Regions from separate parts of the Lacticaseibacillus zeae subsp. silagei genome, predicted to be linked through region 1. Evidence: predicted binding sites of a transcription regulator. Region 1 holds the regulator's gene; the other holds the start of a gene.
What was found. Region 1 encodes LexA, which represses DNA repair genes until DNA is damaged. Its sites were predicted from a motif close to CNAACANNTGTTNG; they were not measured.
Positions count from the first base shown of each region.

Region 2: uvrC (excinuclease ABC subunit UvrC) is a predicted target of LexA. The motif match lies at 5,457-5,470, and genes of this name have one in related genera.

Region 1 covers NZ_CP132484.1:704,436-720,660, reverse strand. The annotation lists gene LACZS1_RS03400 (LysR family transcriptional regulator) at 1-650, shown strand, start outside; gene LACZS1_RS03395 (magnesium transporter CorA family protein) at 730-1,665, opposite strand; gene LACZS1_RS03390 (DUF488 domain-containing protein) at 1,749-2,105, shown strand; gene LACZS1_RS03385 (5-formyltetrahydrofolate cyclo-ligase) at 2,113-2,673, shown strand; gene LACZS1_RS03380 (hypothetical protein) at 2,864-3,805, shown strand; gene LACZS1_RS03375 (flavin reductase family protein) at 4,062-4,679, shown strand; gene LACZS1_RS03370 (AEC family transporter) at 4,701-5,648, shown strand; gene LACZS1_RS03365 (hypothetical protein) at 5,680-6,144, shown strand; gene lexA (transcriptional repressor LexA) at 6,245-6,871, opposite strand; gene LACZS1_RS03355 (hypothetical protein) at 6,998-7,192, opposite strand; gene LACZS1_RS03350 (AI-2E family transporter) at 7,668-8,834, shown strand; gene LACZS1_RS03345 (hypothetical protein) at 8,827-9,306, shown strand; gene LACZS1_RS03340 (hypothetical protein) at 9,397-9,759, opposite strand; gene LACZS1_RS03335 (zinc-binding alcohol dehydrogenase family protein) at 10,023-11,048, shown strand; gene LACZS1_RS03330 (hypothetical protein) at 11,090-11,389, opposite strand; gene LACZS1_RS03325 (SemiSWEET family transporter) at 11,543-11,848, shown strand; gene LACZS1_RS03320 (PadR family transcriptional regulator) at 12,021-12,341, shown strand; gene LACZS1_RS03315 (permease prefix domain 1-containing protein) at 12,376-13,386, shown strand; tRNA gene LACZS1_RS03310 (tRNA-Ala) at 13,487-13,559, shown strand; tRNA gene LACZS1_RS03305 (tRNA-Ala) at 13,585-13,657, shown strand; gene LACZS1_RS03300 (alpha-hydroxy-acid oxidizing protein) at 13,810-14,916, opposite strand; gene LACZS1_RS03295 (nitroreductase family protein) at 14,968-15,627, opposite strand; gene LACZS1_RS03290 (iron-sulfur cluster biosynthesis family protein) at 15,858-16,225, shown strand, end outside.
Region 2 covers NZ_CP132484.1:1,812,101-1,828,325, reverse strand. The annotation lists gene clpX (ATP-dependent Clp protease ATP-binding subunit ClpX) at 62-1,312, shown strand; gene yihA (ribosome biogenesis GTP-binding protein YihA/YsxC) at 1,510-2,112, shown strand; gene LACZS1_RS08645 (nucleoside triphosphate pyrophosphohydrolase family protein) at 2,109-2,399, shown strand; gene LACZS1_RS08640 (SPJ_0845 family protein) at 2,546-2,707, opposite strand; gene LACZS1_RS08635 (ABC transporter substrate-binding protein/permease) at 3,113-4,570, shown strand; gene LACZS1_RS08630 (amino acid ABC transporter ATP-binding protein) at 4,560-5,306, shown strand; gene uvrC (excinuclease ABC subunit UvrC) at 5,485-7,293, shown strand; gene LACZS1_RS08620 (PTS fructose transporter subunit IIABC) at 7,403-9,373, opposite strand; gene pfkB (1-phosphofructokinase) at 9,383-10,297, opposite strand; gene LACZS1_RS08610 (DeoR/GlpR family DNA-binding transcription regulator) at 10,294-11,043, opposite strand; gene obgE (GTPase ObgE) at 11,292-12,578, shown strand; gene LACZS1_RS08600 (acyltransferase family protein) at 12,619-14,622, shown strand; gene rnz (ribonuclease Z) at 14,818-15,777, shown strand; gene LACZS1_RS08590 (SDR family NAD(P)-dependent oxidoreductase) at 15,888-16,225, shown strand, end outside.

The DNA.
Region 1 (16,225 bases):
TGGCCAAGCAGGACATTGCCTGGGATCAGAAAAGCAAGATTCGCTTCGGTCTGCCACCGATTATTGGCAGTTATCTGTTTCCAAAAATTGCGGTCGACTTGATTGCTGCCGGACTGATGCCGCAACTGGAAACATTTGAAGCCGGGTCAGCCGCACTTCTTGATCAAATCAAAGACGGCAATCTCGATTTTGCCTTACTGGGTGCCAGCGGTCCGTTGGTCGATCCCGACCTGCACGTCATCCAAATCGATACGGCGCCGTTTGTCATCATTACCGCCGAAAATGACCCCTTGGCCCAACAAACACACGTCCCCTTCGCAACACTTGCTGATCGGCAGTTTATCACCTTGAGCGAAGGTTTCGTCCATACCCGGGCATTTTCCTGGTTTCAACAGCAACACACCTTCACGCCGAAAGTGGTTTATCGCACCAGTGACGTTCTGCTGTTAAAACGCTTGGTCACCCAGAACGTAGGCATCGGCTTTTTAACCAAAGTCGCCATTCAGCCTGACGATCATCTCGCATCGCTCAAAATCGACGACCCCAAACAGCCGGCCTTCACCATCTCGTTTGTCTATCGCCAGGATCGCGTCTTGACACCCACCATGAACCGCTTTGCGCAGATTCTGAGCACGCCAAAAGTGGTTTAGACTTCAAACAAGTAAAAACGGCCGAAAAGAAAGTTGCCTTCCTTCGACCGTTTTTGCTTACCGAAAAGTCTTCGCTCAATTAAAAATAATCCTTCCGCCATAACCACCAAGCAGCGATTCCGCACAAGACCGCCGTACCGCCAATTAACCACCAGAACGCCCAATAGGCATTGGCAAATGGCAGGCGGACATTCATGCCGTAAATGCCGCCGACAATCGTAGGAATCGTTAAAATAATGGTCAGGCTGGTCAAAACCTTCATGATGAGGTTCAAGTTATTTGAAACGATCGCACTAACAGTGGTTGAATACTGATCCAGTAACTTGTTGGTAATCCGGACCATCGTCTGCGCCTCGACGACCTCGACTTCGACATCATGTAGCCGGCGAAGGTAACCATTGGTGTTGAAAAAGCGTTCGCCTGCCCGTAAGCTTTTCAACAAGTTTCCGGAATGATCAAGCGCCGCATCAAAGAACACTAGACTTTTCTGCATCGCCATGAGCTGATAAAGCTGCGTGTTTTTAGCGGCTTTGCCTAAACTGCCTTCAATCTGTTTCGTTTCATCATTTAACTTGTCCATATCGATCACAAATTGGTGTAAAACCCGCCACAGCACTTCTAGCGCAAATTCTTCCGGCTTGGGTGAAAGCTTCTGCTCCGCCAAGTCGTCAAACGCCTGCAAGGGATGGTCCATGATCGTAATGACCCGATCGGCTAACAAAATCATGGTCAGCGGCACTGTATTAAATTGGCGGAACCCCATCTCGTTCGTCATCTCAATCGGGTAACGCAGCACGATTAACCCGGGAACGTCATCAGCGGGATTCAATCCTTCGACCCGGGCATTTTCATGTTGGTCAAGTGCCGCGTCCACGTACGTTTTGGGCAAGCCATACTTGGTGGCCAGTGTTTGCAACTCCTGCGGCAACGGCGACTGAACCCGAATCCAGTTGGCTTGATCATCCGTCGCCACCTGCACATTGCGTTGCTTTTGAATTTGATAGCACGTAATCATGTTGACACCTCTTTTGACTAGTATACCGTATCGCTATTTGAACATTCACGACTTGTCAAAACTGGTATGATAATTATGAGGTGATGATTTTGAAAGTAACACTCGAACGCATCTATCAAAAACCCCAAGCAAGCGGCTTCCGTGTCCTCGTTGATCGGGTTTGGCCGCGGGGCATCAGTAAAGTCAACGCTGCCTTAGATTTGTGGGCCAAAACCATTGCGCCGACAGCAGAATTACGAAAATGGTTTGGCCACGATCCAGAAAAGTACCCCGAATTCAAAAAGCGTTACTTAGCGGAACTTGCTGCTAATCCTGATTTGCCGGATTTCATCAAGACGCTAAAAGCGCATGAACAGGATCCGATTATCATGTTATACGGTGCCAAAGACGAGACCCATAACCAAGCCGTTGTTTTAAGCGAATTTCTTAAAGATAAGTGAGGTTCCCATGGCCACAAAAGCCGAATTCCGCACCCGCCAGCTTAAACGCCTTCAGGAAGCTGCCGCTGAAACCCAGGCAGCTAGCGAAACACTAATGGCGACTTTAATCAAGACAACCGTCTGGCAACAGGCCAAAAGCATCGGCATCACGGTCAGCGGCCCTTTTGAAGTCGCCACAGCGCCGATCATTGCTGCGGCACATGCTGCTGCTAAAGCCGTTTTCTTACCGCGCGTCATGCCAAAACGCCAGATGGTCTTTCTGCCAGATCCCGGCCATGAGCACCTCGTCAAAAGTGCTTTTGGTATTCCCGAACCTGCCTACCAAGCCGACTTGGTTGAGCCGGCTCCGGATCTTTTAATTGTGCCCGGAATCGGCTTCTCATTGGCAGACAGATATCGTATCGGTTTTGGCGGCGGCTACTATGATCGCTTTTTAGCCGAATATTCCGGCCACACCTTAACACTGGTTCCGCCAGTCATGGCCTTTCCGCAGCCTGATTGGCCAGTTGATCCGTTTGATGTCCCGATTGAAACCTTAATACTGGCTAACGGGGACATGATTAGGTAACAATTGTATTAATCGATTGGCTGAGCGGCATTTGCCTGCACTTGATATCAAGTGGCTGGCAGTTTCGTTTTAACCAGTCAAAAGGCGCCAAGCAAGTTGCTTGCCGGCAGCCTTTTTAATTCTGCTTGTGTTTCAAACCTGCTTACCCTAATATTGGGGAAAGGCTTTCACCATATTTCAGGAGGCAATCATGCGACGTGAACGTATTCGAAAGAATCGAAGGAGGCTTTACCTCATATTAACCGGCATTGGTGCGGTCGTTATTTTCATTGGCGTTTTCGTTTGGCTGGTGTTGCGCGGCGCCAAGGTTCAAGGACCGACAGCTTCGTCTTCCGCCACCAGCATTTCCATTTCATCAACGGTCACCAGTTCATTTAAAAGCGGCACTTACACCGCTTCCGGGGACGTCACCGACACCAACGGCGACCACCACGATCTGACGGTTTATGTGAAGTTAACGTCATCCAAAACCTATACCCGTTTAATGATTTTTGATGCGGGAAACCAACCGCGCATTATTAACGATACTGGCGACATCAAACAGAAAAAAGGCAAGTTAACGCTCAGTTCGGCGCACGCTAATGTTTACAAGTATGCCAGCGCGAAAACTTATAAGCACAATCAGCCGACAACAACGGTTGAATATGCCGCAGAAGGGGCAACTGGCACTGTTCATGATTACACCACAGCCTTGAAGAAGGAACTCAACAACACGATTACCTTAAAGGGCAAAACACCGCACAATTATCGTTACCTAACAACCAGCCTGCCGTTACAACGCTCAAAGAAGAAGCTTCTCAGCCTCGATGATTTCAAGACAAAGCAGACTGCTTCAAGTTCTGAGTCAAGCTCAACGACGAGTGAAACGTCAACTTATCAGCCATCGCAATACAGCGAACCATCTTCAAGAGTTTCAGTAACGCCAACACCGTCTACTGCGCCGAGCGTGGAAAGTGAACACAGCCAAGGCAATAGTACCGGACAGTCCAATGGTAGTACTGGTAATAATGGCACATCAAATAATAATGGTACTGAAAATAATAGCCAACCAACGCCGAGCAGCCAAGCCAGTAGCCAGGCACCATCCCCGACTCAGCCAGCTAGTTCTTCCACCGGCAACAGCAACTCCTAACAGGGGTACATTTCCTTCAACTGATTAACGAGCAATGTTTGGGATAATCTTCTCTAACATTGCTTTTTTATTGAACTTTTGGCTTTGAGGCACCGAGTACACACACCGCCAGCAGTCCTCGAATTGTCCCTAACCGAAGCAAGCGTTGCATGGCTTTGACGCCACCTCGCGCCTGCGCTAAACTTGCAGTCATGGCGTGCCTTTTAGGTTCCCCAGCATTTTCATGATTCTTATTCACCAGCCACCGGAGGCTATTATGATCAACTTATCTGCCAATAAGCTATCATCCCGCGAGCAATACAAACTGCTGTCTGGCAGCATCATTCCCCGCCCCATCGCGTGGATCACGACGCAAAGCACGGCCGGCGTCATCAACTTAGCGCCATTTTCATTTACAACCGGCATCTCTAATCAGTTGCCATTGCTATCCGTGTCCATTTTGCGTGATGGCGGGCAGCCAAAAGACACGGCGGCGAATCTTTTGGCCCGCCATGAAGCGGTCGTGCACATGGTGAGCATCGATCTCACCAAGGCGATGAATCAAACTGCCGCCCGCTTAACCCCGGATCAAAGCGAATTGAACCTGATTGATCTGCCACTGGTGGCCAGTACTGAAATTCAGGTGCCTGGGTTGCAAGCCGCGCGTATTCGCTTTGAAACGCAACTTTATCAATATGTACCGATTCGTGATCGTGCCGGGGTGATTATCACCGATCTCTTTATCCTGGAAATTCGACAGTTCCACTTTGCCGATACGGTGCTTGATTTGCCAAGCTTACACGTTAATCCTGCCGCTTTGGCACCGGTGGCCCGCCTCGCCGGTCCTACTTATGCCGAACTTGGTCAAACTTTTATGTTACGGCGGCCAAAATAATTTATAAGGAAGTGTTGGTATTTGACCGCATTTATCTCAAGCGTCTTTGGCGTTCTTGAAATTCTCATTTTGATCATTCTCGGCTATTTCCTTACTGCCCGCGGCTGGTTTAATAACCACTCAAGCAAGGTAATTGCCAAAGTTGTTACCCAAGTCGCTCTACCAGCTTATATGATCGTAACCATCGCATCGAAATTCACTGCCGGTATGCTGCTGCGGTTATTGCCAAACTTGTTGTTTCCGGTCTTGTCCATGATGATACTTTTCGCGTTATCCTTTTTAGTGTGTTACCTGTTAAAAGTTCCAAAGTCGCGAAAAGGCACATTTAAGTCCATGTTTTTCAACTCCAACACAGTTTTTATCGGCCTGCCGGTTAACCTAGCCTTGTTCGGTCCTCGCAGTTTGCCTTATGTCTTGGTCTATTACATGGCCAACACGACGATCTTTTGGACCATCGGCGTCTACCTTATTCAAGGCGATGGCCCCAAACCAGCCCGCTTTAATCTTAAAAAGGCTTTGGGGAAAGTTTTCTCCCCACCTTTACTGGGTTTCATGCTGGGAATTGTGTTAGTCTTGCTGAATATCAAGTTGCCGACTTTTTTGATGTCTGATCTGACTTATATCGGCGATTTGACGGTTCCGGGCTCCATGTTCTTTATCGGCATTGCCTTACACGAAGCTGGGTGGAGTCAACTGCGCCTCAGCAAGGAAGCACTCGGCATCTTCAGCGGCCGCTTCCTTTTTGCCCCACTGTTAATGACGGCACTGGTCGCCTTTGCGCCGGTTCCGACGCTGATGAAACAAATCTTCATCCTGCAATCCTGCATGCCGGTCATGACCAATGCGCCGGTGGTTGCCAAACTTTATGACGCCGATGCTGACTACGCTGCGATCATGGTCACGGAAACCACGCTTCTATCCATGATCGTCATCCCCATCGTCATGACCTGCATCCAATTCATTCACTAGGAGACCACCATTGAAAAAATTAGTTTGGCTCATGTTATTACTTATCCTGAGTGGTTGTTCTCAAGGCACGCCGACTGCCAAACCATCATCAACTCGATCAGCCACCAGTGAACGGACATCAAAGCCGGCAAAAACCCGGAAAAAAGCAAAAAAAGCTGCGCCTAAAGCAACCTTGTCCACGCTGGTCGGTCATGCGTTTGTCCAACAGGATGACCAAAAGAAAGCGATCCGCGTGTTGTCGTCAACCAGTGGCTATTACCTCGAAACATTGTCGAACCAAGATGGTGACTTTGAAAGTACAGATCAAGGTATTTTTGCGGCCCAACTGACTTTAAAGGGAAGGATTTTCACCTTCACCGGCAAAGCCCAACCACAGGCCGCCAGCAACACGGTTCAATTCCAACTTACTAAAAAGGGATTACTGAAACAGCTTCCGGATGGCCCATTTTACAAAAAGGTACCAAAAGACGATCTTGATCAGCTTAACCGTCCTTAATGGTAGCAACTGTCACCTCAACAAAAAAGCATTTGCCACGCACACTCAATTGAATGTGTGCGGCAAATGCTTTTTTAGCTTGGTCTATTATTACTGGCACTTATACAAGCGCAGGACGATACAAACTCACAACAATGCCGAGAATCGTCACATCCGGGAAAAACATGTCTTCCATATCATCATTTTCCGGATGAAGCCGGATGCCGTTCTTTTCTTTGTAAAAACGCTTGACGGTGGCTTCATCTTCTTCGGTCATTGCCACGACAATCTGCCCATTTTCGGCGTCGTTTTGCTTCTTCACAATAATCTGATCGCCATCAAGGATGCCGATCTTGATCATGGAACTGCCTTGAACCCGAAGCATGAACAGCTCATCGGCCGAGTATGGTAGGTCATCCGGCACCGGGAAATAGTCATCGATATTCTCAATGGCAGTAATCGGCACCCCGGCCGCAACGGTACCGACAATCGGAATACCTTCTGCCTGCACGCCGATAAAATCGCGCCCTGCTGCAGTCACTTCGATTGTTCGCGGCTTAGACGGGTCTTTAGCGATCAATCCGGCCGCCAGCAGTTTTTCTAAGTATGCTGCAACGGTACTGGAAGAACTAAGGCCAACTGATTTGCCGATCTCGCGAACTGTGGGTGGATACCCATGATCCTCGATCGCGTCATAGATGGTTTGTAAAATCTGTTTCCAACGTTTTTGACTCGCTTGTGTTGGCATCCGCTCACCGCTCCGTTCTCATTTGTTACACCAAGCATACCAAACCGAACGAACGTTTGCAATCATTTTCGCCGTCGTTACACGAAAAAATCCGCAGTCATCACGGCTGCGGATCATTTCATCAAATTAGTTATGCAATAATGGCATCTTATGCATCTGACGCCGATCACATCTGCTCTTGATGACTGCATAGAAGAAGCTTAGGAAAATATCCAGAGCCATCAACAAGATGCCGGCCGTCGCATAGTTGCTAAATAACAGCAATGTTGCGACCAGGGTCAGAGTTATTAATGTCCATTTAGCCCCGCGAAGTAAATTCATATGGGGTCACTCCTCTCCGTATCGGTAAAACCGACATTGACTCACCGTTTTGGTTGTGACTTTATCATACCTGATTTTTTTGATTTGTAAAGCTTTTGTATATGTAAAATTTACATTTGACGCCCTTATTTAGGCATTTTTAATATTTGTAACGGCTAATCGGTGTTTTTGTAAATTTATTGTAACGGCGCCGATACCTTCTTCGAACCATTTTAGTTAACCCTAGCCTCGAAAAATCATGGCTAGTCTAGTATCATTGTTATACGGAAGCATCCGACGTCTGGCGGGTAGAAACTTCGAAAAAAATGACTCACGTGCAATCAGCTGACTTGTAAAAAAACGGCAACTGCACGTCGAAGCTTTCTTGGTTTACCACAGATCTCATGCTCGACTTGTCGTCTTTTGTAAAGGTTACTAATGACACCGCTGATTAAATCGCGTCATAACCTTTAACGTCCTTAGAGGAGGATCGCCTGTGAAACGTACCGATTCATGGTTCTACCGCCGCTTCATCAACAACAAGTTCATGGTCTTCTTAATTGACCTGCTTTTGGCCCTGCTGGTTATTTTTGTTTTCACCAAAATTGCCTGGGTATTCCAGCCTGTGGTCGATTTTCTCGGTATCATCGCGCCACCGTTCATTTTCGCCGGCATTCTCTTCTATCTGACAGTTCCGATCATTAATCGCCTTGAAAAAACCGGGCTGCATCGCGGTTGGGCGATTGCGTTGCTCTTCGTCGTTTTGATCGGCCTTCTGGTCTGGGGACTGTTGCGTTTCCTTCCGGCGGTGAGCAACCAAATTACCAGCATTGTCGATTCGGCACCGCAAATTTTTACGGAAATCGGTAAATGGCTGGATGACTTGAATGATAAGCAAAATGTTTTATCGCAGCATGACCTCAACAACATCGCCAGTGAAGTCCAAACGTTCTTCACTGGCAAACAAGGTGCTTTCGTCACCGGTACCATCTCGCAGCTGCAAAATCTGATTGGCATTGTCGGCAATGTTGTCATCACGATTTCGACAGCACCGATCATTCTCTTCTTCATGCTTAAAGACGGCGACAAGTTCACGCCGATGGTGCTGCATATTATCCCCACCAAGTTACGTGGGTCCGTCAAACAGATGCTGCACGAGATGAACGAAAAAGTCGGTTCATATGTTCAGGGCCAAATCACGGTCGCGCTGTGCGTGGCCATCATGTTCATGATCGGTTACTCGGTGATTGGCTTGCGTTATGGCTTAATTTTCGGCTTGCTGGCTTGCCCATTGAACCTGATTCCTTATTTCGGGTCAGCGTTGGCAATGATCCCGCCACTTATCATGGGCGCGTTGACGTCGCCGAAAATGATTCTCGCGGTCATTATCGTTTTCTTCATTGAATGGTTAATTGAAACGCAACTTATTTCACCACTGGTCATGGGCAGCAAGCTTGAATTGCATCCCATTACAATCGTGGTGGTCTTGCTCACGGCCGGTAATCTCTTCGGTTTAGTCGGTGTCATCCTTGGCATTCCGGGTTTTGCCGTTTTGAAAATTGTCGTGACCCGATTCTTCAGTTGGTACCAGCAGGTTTCCGGTTTGTATGAAACCGACAGCCCGACTGATGACGTTGATCAAAAAGGAGTCTCTCATGAATAGTTTTAATGTCTTACTGATCGGCTTAGACATCGTGTTGATTGCCCTCGCTGGTTATTATCTATATTGGCAACACAAAATTAATTTTGCCTCACGCTATGCGGTTTCACAACTCGTTTGGGCGGTGTTGCTTGGCTTTTGGTTCATGACAACCCGCGTTAACAACATGCCGTATATCGTATTCATTTCAATCTTCCTGGTATTGTCCATTATGGCCGGAACAGGTGGCTTGGCCCCGACTCGGCTTATCGCAAACGGCTTGCTTGCCCGAGTCATTCCATACACCAACATGTCTAGTATCACGTTGACACCTGTCAGTCTGCCTAATGGCCAGGAATGGGTCGTCGCGGTTTTTGCCCTTAGTAAGCGACGCATGGTCCGGCTAACGTTTCAGGCAAGTCTTCAGAACCTGATGACCGAGTTAACCAAGGTATTACCCAAGACAGTACCAGTTACTGTGCAGCGAATGAACTAGTCGCAGTCTCATCATTGTTGGGCACTTAAAAAACGCTTCGGAAAATTTTCCGAAGCGTTTTTATCATTGATCAGCCAGGACAAAGCCCGTTTATTCATCTAATTTTCTAATGGCCAGCAGTGCGACCAGTGCTAATGCCAATCCAGCACCAGCAATCAACATCTGCCATGGCGTTGTCGTATCAAGGAAGAAGTAGTCAATGAGCGCCAACATCAGCGCCGCAAACAAAAGATCTACCCAGAATCGGCGCCACCGAGTTGTCGCCGCCGCATCCAAAAATAACGCAATACCAATCAAGGCAGCCAAAACAATGCCGAAACTAATCGTTGCAATGGTACCAATGACATCATCTGGCCGCATCGTATACCACGCGAAGAATGCAAAGCCTGCCGCTGCCAAAACCAAAACAACGATCAGGCCGATCAATTCACGCTTTGTACTCAATTTTTTCACGAGCTGCCTCCTTCGTCATTGAACGTGCTTTTTCATAAGAGCGTGAACCAGCCCGTTCAGAAACCGGAGTGTAAGTGGCCTCGGGCGTGATGGCCCGGGTTTGGCCATCGCACCCGAGGTTCTTACACGCAGGTTTCTGGGCTGGTGAACGCGTTTTCTACAATATCTTGCATATTTTACCAAACAACCACTGCATTTCCAACTCTCTTAATAAAAAGGTTACAATAGCAACAGATAACTGATCAAACGAAAGGACGATTCAGATGCCAAAAAACATTGCCATCGGCTTCACTGAAGGCCTACCCATTACTGAACCCAATAGTTTTCAAAGCTTCACCCTACCAGTACCGACACCGGAACCCAATGAAGTTATTGTACAAGTGGCTGGGGTCTCGGTTAATCCGGTTGACACCAAACGCCGCCAAACCGCACCACGACAAACAACACCACAGATTCTCGGGTACGATGCAGTCGGCACCATTACCCAAATCGGCTCCGCCGTCACTGCCTTCCACGTTGGCGATCGTGTCATCTATGCCGGAACTACCCGCAAGCCCGGCAGCGATCAACAATTTCAGGCTGTTGACGCCGATCTGATCGCTTTGGCGCCAAAACAAGCACCCACTGCTGACCTGGCAGCACTGCCGCTTGTCGGTTTGACCGCGTGGGAATTGCTTTTTGAAAAAATGGGCTTCATCCCGGAATATAATGCCAACAAAGGCCAGCACTTATTGATCATTAACGGCGCCGGTGGTGTCGGTTCGATGCTGAGTCAACTGGCGCGGTGGAGCGGTTTAAATGTTTTGGCAACTAGCAGTCCTAAAAACCATGACTGGTTGCGGGCTCATGGCGTTGCAACGCCACTTGATTATCATAAAGATCTTGTGAGTCAGGTTCACCATGCTGGCGTTCAAACCGTTGACGGCGTTGCCTTGCTTTATCATCCGGAGCCGTATCTGGCCACTGCCAGCCAGTTAATTCGCGCTTTTGGCCACATCGGCTGCATTGTCGGTCCCCAAAGCGGTCTTGATTTGGGCGTTGTCAAAGACAAAGCGGCCAGTTTTGACTACGAGTACATGTTTGCCAAAACCGACTTTGACTACCATGTTGCCACACAAGGTGCGATTCTAAGCAAGCTTTTGACGCTGTATCAAGACGGCCAGATCAAAGCTTCGGTGACCAAAGAATTTACCGGCATTAATGTTGCCAACCTAAAGGCCGCCACCCAACTTGTCGAGGCGGGTCATATGGTCGGCAAAGTCGTCTTAACCGGAACCTTCAGCGACTAAAACTAGTTTCAAAACGCTAGAAGGCATCAGTCAAAAGGCCACTACTTCCGGAACCCCAGTGCATGTTGCAACGCAATCTTGGCCCCTTCCGAGTTAAGTTGTCCCGGATCGTAAATAATGGAGCCATCGCCCATATAATAATGGAACCGTTGTAACACAGCGCGATTGCTAACAGTACGCAACCGCAATTCGTCATTAATCGCCGCCAATAGCTTTTCACTCCAAGACGCCGCCATCATTTCGGGAATATCCCGTTCGGTCACAAATCCTTTATCCATGATGGCATCGGCGCCTTCTTGTTTTTGCACGCGTGTGACCGTATCTGCTTCTTGTTCTGCCATGATGTTCCCTCATTTCGTTCATTTTCAGAAAAAAATCTAAAGCTGACAACCTAAGTCAGGCCGCCTATTTGATTCTATCACACGTTAATGCCTTCCTTGGTTTTCACGTTCGATCGTGTTACGGTTATTTTATTCCAAAAGGAGGCATTTTTGATGCAAGCTGACAATGGAAAATATCACAGTGGTATTGACCCCGTTAAAGCAAAGCGACTGAATCTCCTCAGCAGGCTGGCAACTTTTACCTGTATTTTAATGTATGTTTCGTACATTCCGGAAATCATGGCTAACTTTTCTGGAACACCGGTGAATCCGATTCAGCCGTTGGTGGCCATGATCAATGCCACCTTGTGGACCGGTTATGGCTGGATGAAACCAGCTAAAGACTGGCCCATCATCATTGCCAATGTACCCGGTATCCTGTTTGGCTTAATCACCTTTGTCACGGTTTTTGTCCACTAATCAAGTAAATCTGACGACACCTTCTTGATATGAAGGTGTTTTTTGCTTTACCTAATGGTTGCATCATGTTAATATTACTCCAACAGATGAAGTAATCAGTCAGCAAAATCAAGATCAGTCTCATCTGTATTCTCGCGCACACCAGTATAAAACTCGCAAAAGGAGGAGCGCCGTGATCAGTAGTGATGCCATGCGTGGTTACAACGACGCACTCGTCCTTGCCATTTTGCAACAAGGTGATTCCTATGGATACAAAATTGGCAAAGAAATCCGCGAGCGCACCCATGACCAGTATATGATTCGTGAAACCACGCTTTACGCCGCCTTTACTCGCTTGAGCAAAAACGGCTATATTGAATCTTATCCGGGTGATGTTACGAACGGTAAACCCCGCACTTATTATCGCATCACTCTCAGCGGCCGCGCTTTTCTTGCAGTTAAGGCCGAAGAATGGCATCAGGTTAAGCATGTGGTCGATTTATTTTTGAACTAATTGTTTGCCAAAATTGAACCTTGGAGGATCGCCCATGGATACAATTACAGCTTATTTAGACAGTCTATTTGCTTCTTTTCCGGATAACCCGAAAACGCGCCAGGCCAAAGCCGACATGCTTGCCAATATGCGCGATTATTATCGTGATTTGTTGCGCGAGGGTAAAAGCGAAGAAACTGCAATCGGTGCCGTCATTCGTGCTTTTGGCTCTGTTGATGAATTACGGGAGGATCTAGGGCTAGCGCCTCAGGCTGACCACGCAGACACCGACACAACTACGGAGCCTGATGATGCCGTTTCTGAAACGGAGCTCAGTCATTTTTGGCACATTGCCGACCGGTTTGCGACACAAATTGCTTTCGGCGTTTTTCTTTGTTGTATCAGCGTCGCCTTGCCCGCCTATACAACGGATTCCTCGCTTGAGGTCTTCGGCATCATCGGCATGTTTCTGCTCGATGCTGTCGCAGTGGGGCTCTTCATTTGGGCCGGCACCATGTTTAGCCTCCAAAAGAAGCGGCTCAATGGCCGGTCCTTGTCTGAAAGCGCCAAAAGATTTGCCCAAGAAACAACCGATACGTATCAGCGGCAATTTTCTGCAGGTTTAATCGTGGGCATTATGATTTGTATTGGCGCGTTGATCCCACCAATTCTGTCCACTTACTTATCGCATTTTATCAGCGACGATGCCGGTGGTGCCTTGTTCCTCATCATTGCTGGACTAGGAACCTACTTAATTGTGTATGTCGCCATCAACTATTCGCAAATAAAGCGCTATACTGACGCGACAGCTGTGCCGGATCCTGAGCCACACCTTCATCATAGCCATCGTGACAACTTCAATACGTCACAGCACCACCACAATCAACGCGCCCGCCAAGACATCGCGCTTTTCCGCCAAGTTTACTGGCCGCTTATCCTGGTGACCTACTTCCTAGTTTCATTCCTTTTTCACACATGGACCTATTCTTGGGTCATCTTCATCATCGGCGGTGCATGCCAAAATATCATCATTTCACTAATCGCTCAGCGAGATGAATCCTTGTAAAATTCGTCGTTTATAGCAAGGCTGGCAATCCTATGTCATGTATCAAGGACAATCCTCTTTACACAACCGCAGAAGTTCAGTACAATTGTCTTTGTGTTTTGGGTCCATAGCTCAGTTGGGAGAGCGCCTGCTTCGCATGTAGGAGGTCGACGGTTCAAGTCCGTTTGGATCCATTAGCTTTGAAGCTACTTAATTAGCGGGTCTTTAGCTCAGCTGGGAGAGCGCCTGCATGGCATGCAGGAGGTCGACGGTTCAAGTCCGTTAAGATCCAGAAAAGGCGCCACGTACGAAAGACATGACTTTCGTACGTGGCGCCTTTTGCATGGTATAAAATTAGCAACAGGTGCGTGCTCTCAAAAATGGCTACACATGTTCATCTAAACGTGTTTGCTGACACCTGAAACAAAGGGCCCAGCTAATCAATTAAGCAAAGCGCGTCTTAATTTTCATACGTTTAACATCCTCAATCGTTTGGCATCCGGTTAGCTGCATGGCAATATTAATTTCCATTTTCAGATGATCAGCTACTGCCTTGACGCCTTGCCAGCCGCCAAGCGCCAAGCCATAACTGAATGGCCGACCAACGCCGACAAGATCTGCGCCAAGTGCCAAGGCTTTGAGCACATGCGTTCCACGCTGCACGCCGCCATCAAAAATGATCGGTACCCGATGATCGACCGCGGCCGCAATCGCCGGCAACTGCTCAATCGCTCCAGGTGCTCCGTCAAGCTGCCGACCACCGTGATTAGAGACATAGATTCCTGCCGCGCCTGCATTTATGGCCGCAACGGCGTCATCAGGATGCTGAATGCCTTTAATAATAATGGGCAAGCCTGAGTAGCTGGCAAGTTTGTCGATAAGTGCCAAATCTAGTTTTTGCATGGATTCTTTGAACAACCCACCTGCACCCACGCCGGTTTGTCCGCTATTATAGCCTTCCAGATTAGCAAGCCGACCTTTCAGATGGTAATGATTCATGACATCTTTTTCGCGATATCCGCCCAGCGTTGAATCCGCTGTCAAAATAATCGCCAACGCACCGGCATTTTTGGCCTCATCGAGCAAATACTCACAATATGACCAGTCTTTTGGCATGTATAGCTGAAACATATATGGCGCACCATCACTGACTGCAGCAGTCTCGGCAATGGGTTTGGAGGCAAAAGTACTTTGTGACATCATAATGCCGGCTTCTTTTGCGCCTTTTGCCAAACCCAGTTCACCGCTCGAATGGGCCAGCGTGTTTCCGGCAATGGGGGCCGTTAGTAACGGCGAAGCCACCTTAGCGCCCATGAAGGTTGTTGACTGATCTGGTTTTTCAACACCTTGTAAGACACGTGGGAGCATCTCGACATCTTGAAACGCGGTGGTATTCCGGCGCATTGTATAGCCATCATCGGAACCTTCACTAATGTAGCCAAATTCGCCACGCCCGAGCACCTTCTCTGCGCGGCCTTCCAGACTTGCCAGATCCAACACGTCAATTGCGTTTACTTTACCGAAAGGATCGGTTTTAACTGCATCGATCATTGTTTATTTCCTCTTTTCCATTGAGATCGGATCGTTTGGTTTGTCAACGACTTATACCAAGTAGTCAATTAACTGATTGACATCGTAACGGTCGGTTTTCAGTGGTTTTTCCGCTGCTTTCCCGATTGCAATCGCCATAACTGGCACAAACCGTTTTGGATCCAGTCCCAACGTCGGAATGATGGTTTTAAAGTCATAACCAGACCAAGGATTGGCATCATAGCCGTGAGCACGCGCCAGCAAAAGCAGTTGCATGCCGACCATCGCGCCATCAATGGTTGCGTCTAGGGTCAGAAACTCCGGTGAAGCGTGTTCATAAAGTGGCAAGAACGTATTGAAAATCTGGTCAAGTTTCTCTTTACTGATCTTGCCGGCTTCGTAAACTTTAGTCCAGACATCGCGATAGACTTCGTGCGACTGCGTGTCCCCTGCGATAAAAATAATGGCTGAACTCGTATCGATTTGCGGATAGTTGAACTTCATGGCCGCTTTCTTCAATTTTTCTTTTGCTTCCGGTGTATCGATGATGACAAAATGCCACGATTGCAGATTACATGCCGAGGGTGCGGTGGTTGCCTGCTTGATCATTTCCTGCAATTCATCCCGGCTGATTTTGACGTTGGGATCAAATTTCCGCACTGAATGGCGGTCAAACATCACATTGGCCAAATCGTTGTTCGTTAACTTTGGTGCTGTTACTGTGTCTGTCATTTTGAATTACCTCATTTCTTATATAAATATATTAATCGCTTTCATCGAAATAATATAGTCCATAATCAAAGGATTCCCCATGCATGAGGCGGGTGACCGAACATCGGCAACTCCTCACCCACCACCCCAAGTAACACCGCATCCACAGCGTCGTTGAGCCAATTACCGAGTCGAATCAGTTGCTTTTGCTTCCTAATCAGCCTATGTTTACGGCGAAGGGAGTTGATTGCATGCAAATTCATTTTGACGAAGGTGCTGTTGACAAGATCAAGCCGCATTTGGATCCGGACAAGAAACTACTTTTGACCTTTGAAGACGGCGTTGGTCCTTATTCACAACACGCTATGATTCATATGCAGGTGCAGTTTTCACTGAATGTGGTCAAAGCCAGTGATCCGGCAACCGACTATGATACGAAAATTGATAGCAACCTCGGGCCGATTCTGATCAAGGGTTACTCACAAGAAGATTTAAATGCAAATATGAATGTCCACTTCAATAAGACACTTAATACGTTGATTTTAAGCGGTGATGGCGGCGATATTGATACGAACATGGGCTTTATCGACTTCACGGAAGCCAATGGGGTTCGCAATAA
Region 2 (16,225 bases), 1.1 Mb from region 1:
GTTGCTAGTCGGTACTTGACGGTTCTGGTAGAATAAAGGTAACAAGAAAGGGTTGAATCAGATGTTTGACAACGTTGAAACAACGGGTCCGGTTACTTGCTCTTTTTGTGGCAAGTCACAGGATCAAGTGAAGAAAATCGTTGCTGGCCCTGGGGTTTATATTTGTAATGAATGTATTGACCTCTGCAAAGAGATCATTGACGAAGAATTTAAAGAAGAAGCCTATCAAAATCTGCTAGAAGTACCGAAGCCAATTGAGATCATGAAGACCCTTAACGACTATGTTATTGGTCAAGATGCGGCAAAGAAGGCGCTCTCGGTTGCCGTTTATAACCACTACAAGCGGGTTAATCAGATGCAGACGGCAACGAAAGATGATACCGAACTCCAAAAGAGCAACATTGCGCTGATCGGGCCAACCGGTTCAGGGAAGACGTTCCTGGCCCAGACACTGGCCAAGATTCTCAACGTGCCGTTCGCCATCGCTGATGCGACAACGTTGACCGAAGCCGGTTATGTCGGTGAAGATGTCGAGAACATTTTGCTTAAATTGTTGCAAAATGCTGATTACGATGTTGAACGGGCGGAAAAAGGGATCGTTTACATTGACGAAATCGATAAGATCGCCAAAAAGGCCGAGAACGTTTCAATTACTCGGGATGTCTCGGGTGAAGGCGTTCAGCAGGCACTTCTGAAGATTCTGGAAGGTACCATTGCCAATGTTCCGCCGCAGGGTGGCCGTAAGCATCCCCAGCAGGAATTCATTCAAATCGATACGACCAACATTCTCTTTATCGTTGGTGGTGCTTTTGACGGCATTGAAAGTATCGTGAAAAATCGAATCGGCGAGAAGACGATCGGCTTTGGCACGGACTCCAACAATCAAGTTGATCCGGATAAATCCTTGATGCAGCAGATTATTCCAGAAGACTTGATGCAGTTTGGGATTATTCCTGAATTCATTGGCCGTATCCCGATTCTGGCAGCTTTGGAGAAACTTAACGAGAATGACTTGGTTCGCATTTTGACGGAACCTAAGAATGCACTGGTTAAGCAATATCAGAAGCTATTGAGTCTAGATGATACCGATCTGGAATTCACACCTAACGCGTTGAAGGCCATTGCTCATCAGGCAATTGTCCGTGACACCGGTGCGCGTGGTTTGCGGTCGATCATGGAAGCTATTATGCAAGACACCATGTTCGATCTACCAAGCCGCAGCGATGTGGACAAGGTGGTTGTCACCAAGTCAGCTGTCGAAGGCAAAGCCAAGCCGCAATTGGTTTTAACCAAGGGTCGCGAAGCATCTTAACGATAACTATGTAGATTAAAGGCATCAGGCGAAGCAGCCTGGTGCTTTTTTGCGTTTATGAATAAAAGCTTATAGTACCCTTTGCTTCTATTCCGTCCAACCAGTGAGGCGGGCGCCGGCAAAGTATGCTAAACTATTGAAGGCAACGGCGCACTTGCGTCGATTAAAGTGATAACAGGAAAAGGAGGCCATTCAAGATGGACGTCCATGATGTCAAACTGACAATCAGTGCAGTGGCAGCTGCGCAATATCCTACAGATGGTCGTCCGGAGATTGCCTTTCTCGGACGAAGTAATGTTGGAAAGTCTTCGCTCATTAATAAACTGATCAAGCGAAAAGCCATGGCGCGAACTTCCAGCGTTCCCGGGAAAACCCAGACGCTTAATTTTTATGACCTTGATAGTCGGCTTTTTTTTGTTGACGTTCCAGGTTATGGCTATGCTAAGGTCAGTAAAGCGGCACGCGCGAAGTTTGCCACGATGATCGAGACGTACCTGACAACGCGGCAGCCGCTGCATGGTGCCGTGTTGCTGGTGGATAGCCGGCATGATCCGACAGCTGACGATATCAGCATGTATCAATACTTAAAGTACTATCAAATTAAAACACTGGTTGTGGCGACCAAAATCGATAAGACGCCTAAAAGCAAACGGCTGCATGTGGTTAAGCAAATTACCAAACGCATGGACTTGAATCAAACAGATGTCGTGATTCCGTTTTCGGCAGTGACAGGTGAGGGTTATGATGCTATTTGGTCGTGGTTGGAACAGACAGCGGGTGTGGAGGGAAGTTTGAAATGAATTTTAATGAGTATCAACAAAAAGCCAATCGCACATTGGCTGGAAACGAACATGTTTTGACCAACTTGTCTTTAGGCTTGGCCAGTGAAAGCGGGGAAGCCATTGACTTGATTAAAAAATACACTTTTCAAGGTCAGGATCTGGACAAAGAAGAGCTAAAACATGAATTAGGGGATGTGCTGTGGTACCTTTCACAGATTGCTTTATGGGCAGATATTGATTTTGATGATGTCGCGAATGACAATATTAAGACATTGGCGAAGCGGTATCCGCAATCCAAAAAGTAATCACCATCTAGGACTTCAGTCAGGTGTATCTGCGAATAGCTTATGCTGTAGCATGAAATGCGGACAACAAAAAAGATTCAAGCGCCGGTGCGCTTGAATCTTTTTTGTTATTCGCTATTTTTAATACACTGTACTGAAAGACAAAGTTAATCCTTTGCTTTTTTGTCGTCGGTTTTATGGGCTTTTTTAGCCAATTTCTCTTGATGTTTCGGATCCGGCCCGGTTGCCTGTTCCTTATCGTCAGGCAAACTTGCAAATTTATCGAACATGTCGTTCAGGTTGGTTTGAGTGTTGATCTTAAGTGCCATGCACGCCACCCCTTTCCTTGGTGAAAGTATAGCATCAACAATCCGAAGCGTCTAGAGCGTGAACCGGCGCGTTTAGGAGCCGGAGTGTAAGTGGCCTTGGGCGTGATGGCCGGTCTTTGGCCATTGCGACCAAGGTCCTTACACGCAGGCTCCTGCGCCGGTGAACGCGTTTTTGCGTAAGAAAGCCACAGGACAGGTTTGACCATTGCAACCAAGATCCCTACACGCAGACTCCTGCGCCAGAGAACGCATTTAAAAGAAGGGACGTGGCCTAGCGCGGTCGACGCTCTTCAGTCAAGGATGCCATTATCCACCAGGTAAATTGCCGAAAATCAAATTATGAATATTAGTTGCATAAAAATGAATTTTAGCGTATAGTACGTTCTTGTAATCAAGGAGGGTATTATGAATCATTTGAAACGCTGGTTAGTCGCTTTGTTCGCAGTTTTTGCCGCAGTTGTGACCTTAAATATGCAAACCGTTCACGCTGATGACAGTCTGGCAAAGATTCAACAAAAAGGCACAATTGTTATGGGGACAAGCCCCGATTATGCACCTTATGAGTTTTTGGTGAATAAACATGGTAAGAATCAGGTTGTCGGCATGGATGTCGAGGTTGCTCGTAAAATTGCGAAAGATCTTGGCGTCAAGCTGGTGATTAAGCAGATGAATTTTAGTTCATTGCTGGTCGCCTTGCAATCGGGCAAGGTTGATATGGTGCTTGCTGCGATGTCGCCAACCAATGCCCGCCGTAAGTCGATTGACTTTTCCAATACGTATTATAAATCGGGCCAGGATATTATCATCAACAAAACCGATGCCAAGATTTATAAGGACCACAAAAGCTTTGCCAATAAAAAAGTCGGGGTCCAAAACGGAAGTCTTCAAGAAACCTTGGCCAAAACCCAGATGAAATCAAGCACGACTTTGGGACTGACGAAGGTTACCGATTTGATCCTGGCTTTAAAGACGCATAAAGTGGCTGGCGTTGTGGCTGAAGGGGCGGTTGCTCAGGCGTATACGTCCAATGACGATTCACTTGTCGAAATCCCCGGGCATTTTAACCTCTCCAGTGACACGATGGGGACGGCCATTGGGTTTGCCAAAGGATCCGATTCGCTGGTGGCGGCGGCCAATAAGAGTCTGGCGGAGATCAAACAGAAAAAGTTGATTCCGCAATATCTTAAAACCGCTGGAAGTTACATGAAGACGAATACCGAGGATACGAGCATGTTGCACTACTGGACTTATTTCCTTAAAGGGGTTGAGTATACCTTACTCATCAGTGCAATTGGGGCGTTCTTCGGGGTCTTGCTCGGTACGATTTTTGCCTTATTGCGGTTGAGCAAGCACCGCCTGCCACATCTCATCGGGGTTGCTTACATCGAATTTGTTCGAGGCACGCCGTTGATGATTCAGGTCATGTTTGTCTACTTCGGGATCGGGATTTTCATCGACATTCCTGCACTTGTCGCCGGACTTATCGCGGTATCGCTTAATTCTGCTGCTTATGTGGCGGAGATTATCCGAAGCGGGATCGATAGTATTCCTGTCGGCCAAACTGAAGCAGCGCGGTCGCTTGGGCTATCCGAACGGCAAACGATGACAAGTGTTGTTTTACCACAAGCCATTAAGAATATCTGGCCGGCGTTGGGGAATGAATTTATCTCGCTGATTAAGGAAAGCTCCATTGTCTCCATCATCGGGGTCACGGACCTGATTTATCAGCTGACAGTGGTTCAAACCGCAACGTACAAAGGGGTTCAACCAATTCTGGTTGCCATGGTCCTTTACTTTGTTCTGACATTCGGGCTATCCAAGCTCCTGGGTCATTTTGAAAGGAAGATGAATCATGCAGCATAAACCTTTAATTCAAATCAACCACCTGACTAAGAAGTTTGGTGATAATGTGGTTTTGAATGACATTAGTGAAACCATCAACCAAGGTGACGTGATTGTTGTGATCGGCGCATCCGGTGGCGGGAAAAGTACCTTTTTGCGCAGCCTGAATCTGCTTAACCGGCCGACACAAGGCGAGATCCTTTTTGAAGGCACCAATTTGGTTGATCTCAGCGAAAAGCAGCTTGACAACGTCCGGGAAAAAATGGGCATGGTGTTCCAAAGCTTCAACCTTTTCCCGAACATGACAGTGTTAGAGAATATCAAGCTGGCGCCGTTGAAAGTCAAAACCGTGACGAATGAAGAAGCAACCAAAACGGCCAAGGAACTTCTGGAACAGGTTGGCTTGGGTGAAAAAGCCGATGCCTACCCAGCCAGTCTTTCCGGTGGCCAACAGCAGCGGGTGGCCATTGCCCGGGCGCTGGCGATGCATCCGGATGTCATGCTATTCGACGAACCGACCAGCGCATTGGATCCCGAAATGGTCGGCGAGGTGCTCAAGGTTATGCAGGATCTTGCCAAAACCGGCATGACGATGGTGGTGGTGACCCACGAAATGGGCTTTGCCCGCAGCGTGGCCGACCAAGTCTGGTTCATGGACGGCGGCAAAATTCTTGAAAAAGGCACACCTGAAGAACTGTTCGAACACCCCAAGGAAGCGCGGACGCAGGATTTCCTGTCCAAGATTTTGGCACAATAAGCTTTTACCTCATAACCTTATCCGGCATTTTCTGGGTAAGGTTTTTGTGTGGGCGGGCGTGAGGTGCATTGGCAAATAGCTTCACAATCGCAACCGCGCGCAACAAGTGCGTCGCTTGCAATCTAATTTTAGAATCTTTATAATGTTAAGCGAACATTTGTTTTATAAGGAGATTACGATGGCATCAGCACACATTGAGCATAAATTATCGTTGCTGCCGGATCTGCCTGGCAGTTACCAGATGAAAGATATTAACGGGAAGATTATTTATGTCGGCAAGGCCAAAAATCTAAAGAATCGCGTTCGCTCTTATTTCAAGAGTTCACATGATGGCAAAGTAGCAGCGATGGTGGCACAGGTGGCTGATTTTGACTATATTGTGACCTCGACCAATAAAGAAGCGTTTTTGCTTGAAATCACGTTGATTCAAAAGTATCAGCCGTATTACAATATCAAGCTCAAGAAGGGGACCGGCTATCCTTATATCAAGATTACCCACGAACGCGATCCGAAAATTGAAATCACCGGCACGATTCGCAAAGATGGCGGCTATTACTTCGGTCCGTACCCCAATGTTTATGCGGCGCAGGAAACGATGCACTTTATTCAAAAAGTGTATCCATTGCGCCGGTGCAATGGGTATCAAGGACGGCCGTGTCTGTATTACCACATGGGTCAGTGTCTGGGCGCATGTTTTCGCACGGTACCGGAAAAAGAATACGCTGACCAGATTGCTCGAATCAAACGGTTCTTGAATGGCAACGTCAGCAAAGCCAAGGCCAGTCTGACGGCAAAAATGGAGCGGGCAGCCAAAAACCTGCAGTTCGAACGGGCGGCAGAGATTCGCGACCAGTTGTATTACATTGAACAAACCGTTGAAAAGCAAAAGATTATTTCGAATGACAATACCACGCGTGACTTGTTTAATTTCTATATGGACAAAGGCTGGATCAGCATCCAGGTCTTCTTCATTCGTCAGGCGCGGTTGATGAAGCGCGAATCGCGGCTTTTTCCGGTCGTTAACACGGCCAAAGAGGAATTTGAGTCTTTCATTTTGCAGTTTTATAGTCGCAAAAATAATGTCAAACCGCATGAAGTTTTGGTGCCGGCAGGGCTGGATAATAAGGTGCTTGCCGATATTTTAGGTGTTCCGGTGCGTACCCCGCAACGAGGCGAGAAACGCGATCTGATGGCATTAGCCGCGAAGAACAGCCAAATCAAGCTCGAAGATAAGTTTCGCTTAATGGAATTGGATAATCGCACAACAATTGGGGCCATGAAGGAATTGATGGCGGCGTTAAAGTTGCCAATGGGCCATGTGGTTGAAGCTTTTGACCACAGTCACATTCAAGGTGCCGACCCGGTTTCCGCAATGGTTCAATTTGTTGATGGGCAGCCGGCTAAAAATAATTATCGCAAATATAAACTGGATGCCGACAAAACCCATAATGGTGCTGATGAAGCAGCTAATACGCGCGAAGTTATTCGGCGGCGGTACACGCGGTTGCTAAAGGAACATGCGGCACTTCCGGACCTGATTTTGATGGATGGCGGCGAAATTGAAATGAATGCTGCCAAGGATGTTTTGGAAAATGAATTGAACCTTGATATTCCGGTTGCCGGGATGGTTAAGAACAACAAGCATAAAACCGCAGCGCTTCTGTTTGGCAATGCCGATCAAATGATTAATCTGGATCCGAAGTCACAAGGGTTTTACTTGCTGGAACGCATCCAGGATGAGGTTCACCGGTTTGCCATTTCATTTCACCGTCAATTGCATGCCAAGAATTCGCTGGCATCGCGCCTGGAAGGTATTAAGGGTGTCGGTCCCAAGACGCGCCTGAAGTTGTTGCGCAAGTTTAAGACAATCACCAAAATCAAAGAAGCGCCGATCGAAGACATTCAGGAGCTTGGGATTTCCAAACGCGTGGCGCAGGCGTTGAAGCTTTCGCTAACGGCTGATCCAACGCCAGCGCGCCGGGTTTAAGTCTTGCTCAGAAAAATTGGATACAAAAAAACGCAGCGATTTGTTTGTCGCTGCGTTTTTTTATTTGAGTATCAATTAATGATACAGGTTAAACCTGCGCTAAAACGGATCATTGATTCTCTTTAGCCACCGGGCGCCAGAAGCCAAGAATTAATGCGGCAATGACAGTCCCGATGATGAGTGACATGACGAATCCGAGTTTCTGATTTGTTAGCAGAAGGGCCACAATGCCGCCATGCGGTGCCGGGACGTTGACGTGCCAGAGCTGGGTTAACCCGCCGGCAATCGCGGAGCCAACCACGGAACTACCGATGATATGCACCGGATCGGTTGCGGCAAATGGAATCGCACCTTCAGTAATAAAGGTCAACCCAAGTGCATAGTTGGATAAGCCGGCATTGCGTTCCTGTAACGTGAATTTCTTCGGGAAGAAGGTGGAGGCAACCGCAATCGCCAATGGTGGAATCATCCCGCCGATCATGACAGCAGCCATCCAGCGGCCATCTTTAAAGCCAGAGGCCTGATAAACGCCGATGGCAAACGTGTAAGCAGCCTTGTTGAACGGGCCGCCCATATCGATACTCATCATGGCAGCCAAAATGACACCGATGAGAATGGCATTACCGGTTCCCATACCTTCAAGGAAACTGATTAACGCACCGTTGATCGCGGCAAAAATCGGGTTGATGATGAAGAACATCAGCAGGCCCATAATGGCCAGACCGATGACGGGGTAAAGCAGGATAGTGCGCATGCCGTCCAGTGACTTCGGCATTTTGGCCAAGGCTTTCTTCAGACCGACGATCATCCAGCCGGCAGCAAACCCGGCAACCAAACCACCCAAGAAACCAGCCGGATTCTGGGCCTTCACAACTGAAGCGGAAGCGACCGTTGCCATGTAACCACCGACGAACCCAGGCATCAAGGCTGGTCGATCACCAATGGATTCAGCGATATACGCTGCTAGTACCGGTACCAGGAAGCTGAAGGCAAATGTCCCCAGATTATTGGTGAAGGTGAACCACATGGAAGTCTTACCCAACCATTGTTCAAGGATGAATGAGATCGCCATGATAATCCCGCCGCCGACAACGAATGGCAGCATGTTGGAAACACCATTCATCAAGTCTTTGTAAATTCGATTCCAGAGGGTACCGCCAGAAGTCTCTTCAGTATCAGAGCTTTGCGCATCTGCACCGCTTGCGTGGAAGACTTGGCCCTGACCTTTAAGGGTTTCTTCGATTAATTCTTCAGGCTTTTTGATGCCGTCGATGACAGGCCGATTCAGCAATTTCTTACCGTTGAACCGATCCATCTCGACTTTTTTATCAGCGGCAACGATAACGCCGGCTGCCCGGTTGATATCGCTGTCGGTTAATTTATGCTTGATCCCTTCGGAGCCGTTGGTTTCGACTTTAATATCGACACCCATCTTTTCCGCAGTTTCTTTTAACGCTGCTTCCGCCATGTACGTGTGGGCGATCCCGGTCGGGCAGGCGGTGACAGCCACGATAAATGGCCGTTCTTTGCGCTTTTCTTCTTTGAACTCAGCTTGCTTAGCGGCAGCATCTTTAGCTTCCTGTGCTTTTTCCGCTTCAGCCTCTTTTTTATCTTTAGCAACTTTTTCGGCTTGTGCTTTGCCGAACAAATCCAGAACTTCATCCGGCGTTTTGGCTTGCTTCAGGTCTGCAACCAGTTTTGGATTGATTAAAAGGGAAGACAGGGCTGCCAAGGCGGCAAGATGTTCATTGTTGGCGCCTTCAGGGGCAGCAATCATGAAGAACAAATGTACCGGCTGGCCATCGAGCGCGTTAAAGTCAACACCCTTGGCACTTTTGGCAAAAAGTACCGTTGCTCGAGTAACGGCACTGTCTTTGGCGTGAGGCATCGCAATGCCTTCGCCAATCCCAGTGGTGGACTCTGCTTCACGTTTTAAAATATCCTGACGATATTCATCGGCATCGGTCACAATGCCTTCTGCATGATACTTGTCGACCATTTCATTGATCACAGCCTCTTTGGTGGTTCCTTTGAGATCCATGATCATGACATTTTTTAAAAGTAAGTCACGAATGTCCATTTTGTCCTCCTAAACTTCAGTGATGCTGATGGTTTGTTTAACAGCAGCGATTTTATCGGCAGTGGCAAGATCCTTGGAAAAGGCAGTCGCAGAACCGCACGCGATACCGACCTTGAAACTTTCCAAGGCGTCATGGGTTTGGGCAAATGTTCCGGTAAAGCCCGCCAGCATGCTATCACCGGCACCGACCGAGTTAACTGCCGGTTGCTTTGGAACTGTCCCAAGCCAGGCATGGTCGCGTTCAATCATCAAGGCACCAGCACCGGCCATCGAAATCAAAACGTGTTGTGCGCCTTGATCCAGTAAGCGGCGCCCCGCCTTAATAATGGCATCGTTGTCGGTATACGGCTTGTCGTTGAATAATGCTGCGAGTTCATGATGATTGGGCTTGACGACCAGTGGATGATCCGGAAGTGTGTCCAGCAGTGCCTGGCCGGTGGTGTCAATAACAAAATCGGCTTGATGCTCGTGGATGGCCGGAATTAAGTCACGATAAAAAGTGGCCGGCAGCCCTTGTGGCAAACTGCCAGACATCACGACGACATCGCCTGCTGCAAGTTTGGCTAGCTTTGCTTTAAAGTCGGCAATTTCATCATTGGTAATGGTTGGCCCGCTTGCGTTGAGCTCGGTTTCCAATTCGGCTTTGAGTTTGACGTTAATTCGGGTATCACCTTTGATCTTCGTGAAGTCACAAGGCATCGCGATGGCATCGAGTTGTTGTTGAATAAAGGTGCCGGTGAATCCCCCGAGAAATCCCCAAGCAGTTGTCGGTAAGCCAAGTGTTTGAAGAATCCGGCTCACATTGATTCCTTTACCGCCTGGTAGCTTAACCGCGTGGGTCAAACGATTGACGGCACCAAGGTCAAGTTGCGGCAATTCGATGACATAATCAATCGAAGGGTTGAGTGTAACTGAATAGATCAAGAATGAACCTCCTTAATATTTTGGAACCGGTGATAGCCTGCTGGCAGTCCTTGTAATGAACTGGTGAGAATCGTGACATCGCCAATGTCGGCGAATTTCACGAAACTGACCTGTTCGAACTTACTTGGATCGGCAAGAATCATCGGCTGACGTGCTTGATGAATCGCCAAGCGCTTGATCACGGCTTCTTCCGGATCAGGGGTGGTGTTCCCAAACTCAGGGTGAATCCCATTCGTGCCGATAAAGGCGATATCGAAACGATAATGATGAAGTGCTTCTGCAGTGGTCGCGCCAATAAGCGCTTTGGTTGCTGATTTAACCATGCCGCCAAGCATCAGTGTCGGAATTTGATAATCCGCCAGTAAAGATGCATTATCAACGCCGGTCGTGATCACCGTCACCCCGAGGTCAGCTAGAAAAGGGATGAGTTGGGCCGTCGTTGTCCCGGCATCCAGGAAAACCAGATCATCCTGTTCGACTTGGTGGGCTGCGGCACGAGCAATGGCTTGTTTGGCGCGTAAATTTTGGGTCGACTTGCTGGCCACATCCGGTTCGTCGCCAAGGCCGTTAATTCGTTTGGCCCCGCCGTGAATCCGTTTAAGTTCGCCCGCCGCTTCAAGCTCGTCCAAATCTCGCCGAATGGTTGATTCTGACGCGTCCAAAGCCGCCATTAACGCTTTGGATTTGACGACTGTATGCTGTTGTAGCTGGCTAAGAATGTATTGCCGCCGTTCTTCTGTAAGCACTTTCGTTTCACCTCGCTCTTCATTATACTGATGAAACATTCAAAATCAACCTAAAACCGTTAAAAACATTCACAACGGTCAAAAACAGGCTTGTTTCAAGGGAATTTGCACTTTTTTCATTTGTTGTGCTTAAAGTACTTGTCCTACTGTCTGACGTGGTAAAATAAGAAAGACGTGCGATCTGCTATGCGGATGGCGGGTTAACGGGTATAATTATAAATTATGTTTTTTCAGAAAGGGGATCGCCAATGTTTGTCGATCAGGTACAAGTAGAAGTTCAGGCGGGCAAAGGCGGTGACGGCATGGTCGCGTTTCGGCGTGAGAAATTCGTGCCGTTTGGCGGCCCGGCCGGAGGTGATGGCGGCCGTGGTGGTAGTATCATTTTATATGTCGATGAAGGGTTGCGAACCTTGATGGACTTCAGATACCAACGCCACTTCAAAGCGCCAGCTGGTGGCAATGGCCAGGGTAAGTCCATGTATGGGCGGGCAGCTGAAGATCGGCGGATTGCCGTACCGGCAGGAACCACAGTCACCGATGCCGATACTGGCGAAGTCCTCGGTGATCTGACGAAGCCGGGGCAGGAACTGGTTGTTGCCAAAGGCGGACGCGGCGGACGCGGTAATATTCATTTTGTTTCACCGAAAAACACCGCACCGGAAATTGCCGAAAATGGTGAACCCGGACAACATCGCTTCATTAAACTGGAGTTGAAAGTCCTCGCCGATGTCGGTCTGGTTGGGTTCCCGTCAGTCGGCAAGTCAACTTTATTGTCGGTGGTCACGCAGGCTAAGCCCAAGATTGCCGCGTATCAGTTTACGACATTAGTGCCAAACCTTGGCATGGTCCAGCTAGACGATGGCACTGATTTTGTCATGGCTGATTTACCGGGTTTAATTGAAGGTGCTTCACACGGTGTCGGTCTTGGCATCCAGTTCTTGCGGCATGTTGAACGGACGCGGGTCTTATTGCATCTGGTTGAAATGGACCCGGAAAACGGCCGCGAGCCGCTGGAAGATTATGACCAGATTCGTCGCGAACTAGGTGCATATGATGAGAATATCTTAAAACGGCCGGAATTAATTGTCGCAACCAAAATGGATCTGCCAGGCGCAGATGAAAGATTTGCTGAGTTTAAAGCAGCTTTGCTCAAGCGCGGCATTGATCCAGCCAATATTTTTGAAATTTCCAGCCTGACACATCGCGGCGTCATGCCGCTAATGCAGCGCACCGCGCAAGTGCTGAAAACCGCACCGCAATTTGAACCGAAACAGGAACCGGTTAAAACTGCTGATTACAAGTTTGCCCCAGAACCGGCATTGAAAGTGACGCGGGATAGCGACGGTACCTTTGTCTTAACCGGTGATAAAGTGGAACGCGCCTTTAAGATGGCGAATCTTGATCATGAAGATGGTGTCATGCGATTTGCCCGGCAACTGCGGAGTATGGGTGTTGACGATGCGTTGCGCCAAGCAGGTGCACAAAGCGGCGATTTAGTTGCGATTGACGATTTTACCTTTGAATTTGTTGAATAATCTTCAGTGAACTAACTGAAAGCAGTAATCTTTTTAAAGAATGGTGGGGCCTCAATTGAAACAGACGCGTAGACGAAAGCGCCGGTATATTCATGGATTTGACGGTTTACGAACCATTGGTGTCATTGGTGTCATCCTGTATCACTTGCGTCCCGAATTATTTCGGGGTGGCTACTTGGGTGTACCGATCTTCATGGTTGTGTCCGGTTATTTAATTACGGACGGCTTATTGATTGAGTTTGGTCGCAATGGGCGAATTGATTTTAAGAGTTTTTTCATTCGGCGATTTAAACGTCTTTATCCGGCACTCATTACCGTTTTGTTTGGAACTGCAGCTTATATCACGCTTTTTTCGCAAAATCTCCTGCACAATCTGCATATGATGGTGTTGACCAATTTGCTTTATGTCTATAATTGGTGGCAGATTCTGAATGGTCAGTCTTATTTTGCGCGCTATGCTAACGGCGAATCACCTTTCACGCATTTATGGACGCTTTCAATTGAAGGGCAATATTATTTGGTATGGCCATTTCTGGTTTTAGGTTTGCTACTATTAGTTAAAAACCGGCATCAGATTGCCAACATTGTCTTGATTTTGGCGGCAGCCAGCGGTGCGTGGATGGCTATTTTGTACATGATGACCGTTGCACACACGTCACCTGCAGCCTTTGATCCGAGCCGATTGTACTATGGTACCGACACACGGGCGTTTTCGATTTTGCTCGGTGCCGCCTTGGCGTTCATTTGGCCAAGTGGTCGGCTTTCGGAGCATTTACCGCGAAAGTGGGTTGTTAGTCTCGATTTAATGGGAACGGTGAGCTTCGTTGGTTTGTTAACCATGGTCTTCACGGTTGACGCCCAAAGCAGCTTTCTTTATGAAGGCGGCATGGTGCTGTTCTCCATTCTGACAACGATTCTGGTTGCGGTCGTTGCCCATCCAGCGGCGCATTTTGATCGCTTGTTGAGCAATCCATTGTTTAGCTATATTGGCAGCCGCAGTTATGGCTTGTACCTTTACCAATTTCCAGTCATGATTTTCTGGGAGAATCGTTTCCGCAACATTGCCGATCATCCCGTTTTGTATCCGGTGATTGAGGTCATCTTAATCGTGTTGATCACCGAGGCTTCGTATCGGTGGATTGAACAGCCAGCAGCACATTTTGACTACCATAAAACCTGGACGTTCATTAAAGGGTTGGCCGATCCGAAGAAACGTATGGGCAAGGCGCGCTGGATCAGCTATGCAGCTTTGGTCATTTTGGCAATTGGCAGCGTTGGTCTAGCTAAAGCACCATCAGCTAAGGCGGTCGGCGACGACTCGCCGCTGGCCAAACAACTTAAGAAACGCGCGGAATCGCCTAAGGAAAAGGCCAAGCGTCTGGAAGCCATGCGTTCTAGCTTAGCCGAAGAGCGTAAAGAAGCCAAAAATAAAACCGAACAAAAACCGCGATCCCGTGCACAGGAATCGAAGTATGCTTCGCAAGCCAAAGCCCATCCGGTTAACCAAGAGTATGAACAATATGGCTTAACCCAAATCGAATTGCAACGGGCCCAGGATGTGGGATTAACCGCGATTGGCGACTCAGTCATGCTTGACGGTCAAGAGGGCCTACAGAAGATTTTCCCTAAAGCAGTGATTGATGCGGCTGTGTCTCGGCAAATGATCAATAGTATTGATCTGGTTCGCAGTTATGCGGAAAAAGGCGTGTTAGCGAACATTGTGTTAATCGGTTTAGGCACCAACGGCCCATTTTCCGATGAGCAGCTTGCCCAGATGATGCAGGCGATTGGTCCGGATCGGCAAGTCTTCTGGATTAATTTGCGGGTGCCAACGCGGGCATGGCAAAATGATGTCAATGGCAGGTTGGACGCTGCGCAAAAGCAATATAAGAATCTGACGGTGATTGACTGGTTCCGTAAATCTGATGGACATCCTGATTGGTTCTACAAGGATATGGTGCACATGAATCCAACAGGTAACCCGCAGTATGCGGCGTTTATTGCCAAGACCATTTTGGATAAAACCAAGCAGTCAACCGATTAGCATGCAATTGAAGCTGACGTCAGCTAACTTGAGTTCCGGTAAGGAGTTGGGCAACCAATCGTTCTTATCGGAATTTTCTTTTGCCGTGAGACGAATTACCAAGGTTAAGCAAGGTTATCAGCGATCAAACAAGGATAATTCTGTAGGACTTGTGGTAGACTACAAAGTGAAGTTTGACAGAATAGGAAGTATGGTATGGAAATTCAATTTTTGGGTACAGGCGCCGGTTCGCCTTCCAAAGTTCGTAATGTCAGCAGTCTGGCGCTAAAACTGCTTGATGAACGCAATGAGGTTTGGCTGTTTGATGTTGGCGAAGGTACTCAGCATCAGATTCTGCAAACCACGATTAAACCGCGAAAGATTGCCAAGGTGTTCATCACCCATTTGCATGGCGATCACATTTTCGGGTTACCGGGATTTTTGGCGAGTCGCGCTAACCAAGGCGGGACTGATCCGCTCACGATTTACGGGCCGCCTGGGATTGAAGATTTTGTTAGAACCAGTCTGAAGGTTTCCCAGAGTCATTTGAGTTATGCCTTAAAGTTTGTGTTGTTGCGGCATCCGGGAACGGTTTTTGAAGATCAGACTTTTAAAGTTAGTTTCGACCGACTTGACCATCGCATCACCAGTTTTGGGTTTCGGGTTGAGGAAAAGCCACATCCGGGTGAATTGCTGATTGATAAGGTACGGGCCGCTAAAATCCCGTCTGGACCGGTTTATGCCGAGTTAAAGGCAGGTAAACAGGTGACGTTGCCCGATGGCCGGACGTTTGACGGTCATGATTTCATCGGGCCAGCACAACCGGGACGGATTGTGACGATTTTTGGCGACACCAGAAAATGCAGTCGCGCGTTGCCACTAGCAGCTGGCGCAGATGTTCTGGTTCACGAGAGTACTTTTGGCCCGGACGAAAGCCAGTTAGCCAAACAGTACTATCATTCAACCAATATTCAGGCTGCCGAGTTAGCCAAGCGCGCCGGTGTCGGCAAATTGTTGCTGAATCACATTTCTGCGCGGTATCTTGGCCCCGGCGTTGCGATGTTAGAAAAAAGTGCGCGCCATATTTTTCCCAATACCCACGTGGTGAAAGATTTTGAAGAAATTAACATTCCGTTTGCCAGCCCCCAGTTGGCGTCGGCGGGATCTGTTCAATAACCGGTTCTGTCAGCAGGCGATAATGGTGATTGGCTGAAAAGCAGTGCTGGCTTGAAGTGACAGTGGCTTAAGCGTGATTGGAACAGCAAAGCGTACAAGGAGGGAGCAGCATCGTGAAACAACACCTAACAGTAGTTATTTCTGGCGGATCAGCCGGATTGGGTAAAGCAATTGGGTTGGAAGCCGCCAAAAAAGGGGCGACGGTGGTTTTCCTGGCACGTAGACGTGACAAGTTGCGTCAGGCTCAAGCCGAGGCAAGTTCACTTTCTGGTCGGCCAGCGTTTGCTTTTCCGGTTGATGTGGCTGATCCGGTCGCTATTGAAGCCGTCGTTGAGCGTATTCATGCCACCGTCGGATCAGTCGATGTGTTAGTCAACGCTGCCGGTTTTGGTCATTTTGAGAATGCATTTGACACAGATATGCACTTGGTTGAACGCATGTTTCGCGT